One region of the Enterobacter chuandaensis genome, then DNA from elsewhere that is predicted to be linked to it. Evidence: predicted binding sites of a transcription regulator. Region 1 holds the regulator's gene; the other holds the start of a gene.
What was found. The regulator CRP, encoded in region 1, controls carbon source genes, mostly activating them, when cyclic AMP is high. The targets are predictions, from matches to a motif close to ATGTGANNNNNNTCACAT.

Region 1 (3,072 bases):
GCCAGGCGGCGAACTGGCCGACCGGGTTTTCCGGGTGCTGGCGGGCAATTTTCTCCAGCGCGCCGAGTTGTTTGTCCATGGTAAAGCGCGTGGGGTAGCGGTGGTAGAGAATATCATCTGCCAGCACCCGCAGGCGCGCGGAGACGGTCTGCGCGTTCCAGCGGATCACCGCTTCGGCATGGCTGCGCTCAACCAGCTTTTGCACCTCCTGCGGATGATGCAGGCTTACGGAAATATGCTCCTGCAAATCGAGCCCGACCTGGAAGGTGCGCAGCAGCCGTTTGTATTCGTGATTTTTGTTGGCGGCAAGCATGTGCAGCTGCTGATAGCACTGGCTTATCAGGTCTACCACCTTTTGCTGGCGCGCAAGCAGCGGCGGCAGCGATTTTTCCGGGTCAGTGTGCTGGGTAAGCAGGGTATATTTCGCTTCGCAATAATCGGCCAGTTGGCGGTAGAGCAGGCTCAGGGATTCGCGCAGCGGCTGTTCACGCCACAGCCAGAACCAGAACCAGTTAAACAGCCCGTACCACAGCGTGCCGAGGGCGTAGATCAGCAGCGGCTCCCACACGGGCATATTTCCGGCGAGGCTCAGGGTGAAGATGGCCGCAATGAGTGACGCGGGAAGCAGACGGGCGTGCAGCGAGCTGATTTCGGCGGTGACGCCGAGGGTCATGGCCAGCACGGACAGGATCAGCGGCAGCGGAATGTCGCGGGCCAGTAAAAGCTGGACGGCAAGGCTACAGCCAGCAAACAGGCTGCCACCGATAATCAGGCGTTTGAAAAAGCGTTTATGCGGCGTGTCCAGACCGGCAATGTTGCAGCAGGCGGGGACGAGGGAAAACAGCAGACCCTGCTGAAGATGTCCGAGGATCAGGCCCACGGCCACGGGAAGACACAGCACCAGCGTTTGTCGCAGTGCGTAGTTAACTTCCGGGTGATAGATCAGCCTGCGCCACATGGGGAATAGAGACAAAAACGGCGTGACACCTTACGATGACACGCCGTTTGACCGGGATTAACGGGTTCCGTAAACCACGATGGTTTTACCGTGGGCGGAGATCAGGTTTTGATCTTCCAGCATTTTCAGAATACGGCCCACTGTTTCGCGGGAGCAACCGACGATCTGACCAATTTCCTGACGGGTAATTTTAATTTGCATGCCGTCAGGGTGGGTCATCGCGTCTGGCTGTTTCGCCAGGTTCAGAAGGGTCTGCGCGATGCGGCCGGTCACGTCCAGGAAGGCGAGGTTACCCACTTTCTCTGACGTCACCTGCAGACGGCGCGCCATCTGGGAAGAAAGACGCATCAGGATGTCAGGGTTAACCTGAATCAGCTGACGGAATTTCTTGTAGGAAATTTCAGCCACTTCACATGCTGTCTTTGCACGAACCCAGGCGCTACGTTCCTGGCCTTCTTCAAACAGGCCCAGTTCACCGATAAAATCGCCCTGGTTCAGATAAGAAAGGATCATCTCTTTGCCTTCCTCATCTTTGATCAGCACTGCCACCGAGCCTTTGACGATGTAATACAACGTTTCCGCTTTTTCACCCTGGTGAATCAGCGTGCTCTTCGATGGGTACTTATGAATGTGGCAATGAGACAAGAACCATTCGAGAGTCGGGTCTGTTTGCGGTTTGCCAAGCACCATGCGCTGTTATCCTCTGTTATAAGCTGTCACCAGAGTCATCAGATGCATCCGGACTCTGGGGTTGCAATCGAATTCTTACCCATACCCTGGGAAGTCGGCTGTCGTAACGTTTCGCAGCCAGTAAAGTTTGATGTCCTCTGCATACATGTGTAACGTCAATGTATTACTGTAGCATCCTGAGTGTTTTAGCATAGCTTTCGCCGCGTGTCTCCTGGTGTCTCGCTTCAGCATGATGCAGGTCGCCTTCCATTGCGAGAAATGTAACGTGCGCGTAATCTGTCACCAAAAATGCAACGTTGGAGTTAATGAATATGCAAGCGCGCGTGAAGTGGGTTGAAGGTTTAACGTTCCTGGGCGAGTCCGCATCAGGGCACCAGGTTTTGATGGATGGTAACTCCGGCGATAAAGCCCCTAGCCCAATGGAAATGGTGCTGATGGCGGCAGGCGGATGCAGCGCGATTGACGTGGTGTCGATTCTGCAAAAAGGTCGTCATGACGTGACGGATTGCGAGGTTAAACTCACCTCAGAACGTCGCGAAGAGGCGCCACGCCTGTTCACCCATATTAATCTGCACTTTATCGTCACCGGCAAAGAACTGAAAGACGCGGCGGTTTCACGTGCGGTGGATCTTTCTGCGGAGAAATACTGCTCTGTGGCGTTAATGCTGGAGAAAGCGGTAAAAATCACGCATTCGTATGAAGTGATCGAGGCTTAAAAACAAAGCCCGGTGGCGCTGCGCTTACCGGGCCTACAACTGCACGAACGTAGGCCGGATAAGCGAAGCGCCATCCGGCAACAGATGTTACGCGATCTGCTTCCCTTCCATCAGCCGCTCCACCAGCGGCGTCATGATGAGCTCCATCGCCAGCCCCATTTTCCCGCCCGGTACCACTAACGTATTCATGTGCGAAATAAACGAGCCCTGCAGCATCGCCAGCAGCCAGGGGTAATCAATGCCTTCAAGATTACGGAAATGGATCACCACAAAGCTCTCATCCAGAGACGGGATACTTTTGGCGGCAAACGGGTTGGAGGTGTCCACCGTCGGCACGCGCTGGAAGTTAATGTGGGTGCGGGAGAACTGCGGCGTGAGGTAGTTGATGTAGTCTTCCATGGAACGCACCACCGAGTCCATTACCGCCTCGCGCGAATGGCCGCGCTCGCTCATGTCACGCGTCAGCTTCTGGATCCACTCCAGGTTAACAATTGGGACCACGCCGACCAGCAGATCCACGTGCCGCGCCACGTCGTGCTGAGGCGTAACCACACCACCGTGCAATCCTTCATAAAACAGCACGTCGGTTGGTTCCGGCAGCGGTTGCCAGGGGGTAAAGGTGCCTGGAACCTGGTTCCAGGGTACGGCTTCGTCGTAGGTGTGCAGATACTTGCGGGACTGCCCGGTGCCGCTCTGTCCGTATTCACG
Region 2 (3,072 bases), 2.1 Mb from region 1:
TTTAACGCCTTCCATTACGCTGTCCCACAGCTTGGTGGTTGCGTCAGTTGCACCAGCCAGGAAGGATTCGTCACCTTCATACGGGGTATAGTTTTTCTGAATGAAGTCACGGACGTTTACTTCATTCTGCCAGTCACCTTTCGCAAAACCTTCCCAGGCTGTGGCTAACTTTTCATTAAGCTCGGACATGTAACACCTACCTTCTTAAGTGGATTTTTTATTTACTGCCTGAGACAACCATTAATGATGGTCGCCGCCACGCAGGTAAATGACCCAGTATGTCAACCCAACTAACAGACCCCCACCGATAATGTTCCCGATAGTGACGGGGATCAGGTTATCAGTAATGAAATTCATAATAGTCAGGTGTGAGAAACTTTCCGGGGATGAACCAACTGCGGTCCAGAACTCCGGGCTTGCAAAGTTGCGGATAACAATCCCCATTGGGATCATGAACATATTCGCAATACTGTGCTCAAAGCCGCTGGCAACAAACATCGCAACCGGCAGAACCATAATCATGGCTTTATCCATCAGGCTACGACCAGAGTAGCTCATCCAGACCGCCAGGCAGACCATCAGGTTTGCGAGGATGCCGAGAGCAACGGCTTCGATAAATGTATGGTGCATTTTGTGGTCAGCGGTTTGCAGGACATTAAGCCCCCAGCCACCGTTGGCGGTCATATACTCGCCAGAGAGCCACATCAACAGAACAAAGAGCAGACAGCCAATCAGGTTACCAACGTAGACGTTAAGCCAGTTGCGCGCCAGTTGACCCCAGGTAATTCTTCCGCTGGCTTTCGCCACAACAATCAGCACCGTTGAGGTGAAGAGGTCGGCGCCGCAAATGACGCAGAGAATCAGACCCAGTGAGAAGCAAATGCCGCCAATCAGTTTGGCCATGCCGAAAGGCATTCCGGCAGTACCGGTGGTGGCGGTGATGTAGAAGACGAACGCGATAGAGATGAACACACCGGCCGTGATCGCCAGATAGAACGTCTTCATCGGGTGTTTCGTTGCTTTATAGACACCCGCTTCTTCGGCAACTTTTGCCATCGCGGCGGGGAGTAAAAGATCAAAAGGGTTGTCAGCTTTCACACTAACTCTCTCATTATTAAGTCGGCGACGAGATACTAACAAAGCATTATAGAAGAGAAATTGATATAGATCATATCTAGCCTGGCTTATAGGCCCGCAGTATGTATGGTTTTACAACAAATGCGGAGTAAGTATTTGATTATCCGTATAAAAATAAATTTTAAAAGTTATGAAAAGAGTTGAATTTTTTCGTTCGGCCCCCTTCGAAACAGTTAATTAATATGGAGTATTAACCATAAAAAGTAACAATAAAGCCCGGCTAAATATTATTATATTTACCCATGTTTAACTTTATTATTACAATCAACAATCATTGCCGAAAAAAATAAAAAAAGGGGCAATGAAATTGCCCCGTAATATAGCCCAGACGATTGAATACGCCTACAGCCGTTAATGTTATATGCGCTTATTTTGACCAGTAAGCGGCTTTCGCCTTCTGCAATTTCTCATAGGCGTTGAGCAGAGACTGATGAGCCGGGAAGGCCTTCAGATCGCTATCAACCGCCTGCAGACCATAGAACGGCTCTTCACCGCTCAGCGCCGCGCTGGCGGCTTCAACTGCTTCTGCACCGTACATGCGTACGAAGGCGTTCAGATACTGCAATGGCTCACGATCGTCTTCCTGTGCAAGCAGCAGCAGGGTTTGCAGGCAGCGATAGTAGTTGGTGCGCTCTGCAGAGAAGACCGACTGGTTAAACTCCATGGTCCATTCGGTCCAGGCCAGGGCCTGATCCAGATCGCCGCCGGCGAGGGCCAGCATCGCTTTCAGCTCACCGATACGCAGCGTGTACCAGCCGTTGTCCTTACCGGTCGCCAGACCCAGCAGTTCGCGCACGCGGGTGAAGTCATCGTGGCCTTCATCGTCCAGCTGGGCGATCAGGTTGAGATAATCTTCTTTTTCCCACTCGCTGCCCGGCAGGGAGAGTAGAGTCTCACGCAGGTGCGCGCCCATGCTGTTGTTGGCGAGCCACAGATCTTCCGCCGGGTAGATATCGGACATCCCAGGTACGATGATGCGGCATGCGTAAACGCCCAGGTGTTCGTAGTCGGCAATGTAGACTTCCTGATCTTCGGCGTTGAAGATTGCCATCAGTGTGGCGAACTCTTCTTCTGTGGTGCCGGCAAAGCTCCAGTCCACGAACGGATAGTCAGCGTCCTGCTTAAACATATCCCAGGAGATCAAACCGCTGGAGTCGATGAAGTGGGTTTCGAGGTTGGTGTGCTCGGCGACTTCTTCATCGTCAAAGGTTGGCGGAGTAAAGACATCGAGATCTTTCAGACTACGGCCTTGCAGCAGTTCGGTCACGGTACGCTCCAGCGCCACGCCGAAGTCAGGATGCGCGCCGAAGGAGGCGAAGCAGGTGCCGTTAGTCGGGTTAAACAGCACGACGCAGATAACCGGATATTTGCCGCCCAGAGAGCCGTCATACGCAAAGATTGGGAAACCTTCTGCTTCCAGTTTCGCGATGGATTCCACCACACCCGGGTAGCGCGCCAGCACGTCTGCCGGGATCTCCGGCAGGCTGATGGATTCAGCGATGATGCGGTTTTTAATGTGGCGCTCGAACACTTCGGATAGACCCTGCACGCGCGCTTCATTGCGGGTATTACCAGCGGACATGCCGTTGGACACATACAGGTTGCCGACGATATTCATCGGAATATACACGGTCTGCTCGTCAGACTGACGGGTGAACGGCAGGGCGCAGATCCCACGCTCTTCATTGCCAGACTGGAGATCGATCAGCATGCTGGCAGTCAGTTCGTTTTCCGGATCGTAGAACGCGCGCAGACGGGCATCCAGAATGCCTTCCGGTAGTTCGTCGTCTTCGGGAAGCGGGAACCATTTTTCGTTCGGATAGTGAACGAACGGGCCGTTGGCGATGGTTTCGCCCAGCCAGAAATCGGCGAAGAAATAGTTGGTGGACAGACGCTCAAAATACTCACCCAGCGCAGAAGCCAGCGCCGCTTTTT

Region 2: the regulator CRP is predicted to act here: its motif matches at 1,157-1,174, upstream of focA (formate transporter FocA).

Annotation. Positions count from the first base shown of each region.
Region 1 covers NZ_CP097173.1:4,238,985-4,242,056, reverse strand. Annotated here, with positions in the region: gene MX657_RS20510 (YccS/YhfK family putative transporter) at 1-958, opposite strand, end outside; gene crp (cAMP-activated global transcriptional regulator CRP) at 1,016-1,648, opposite strand; gene MX657_RS20500 (OsmC family protein) at 1,960-2,364, shown strand; gene MX657_RS20495 (phosphoribulokinase) at 2,452-3,072, opposite strand, start outside.
Region 2 covers NZ_CP097173.1:1,644,801-1,647,872, forward strand. Annotated here, with positions in the region: gene pflB (formate C-acetyltransferase) at 1-189, opposite strand, end outside; gene focA (formate transporter FocA) at 241-1,098, opposite strand; gene ycaO (30S ribosomal protein S12 methylthiotransferase accessory factor YcaO) at 1,505-3,072, opposite strand, start outside.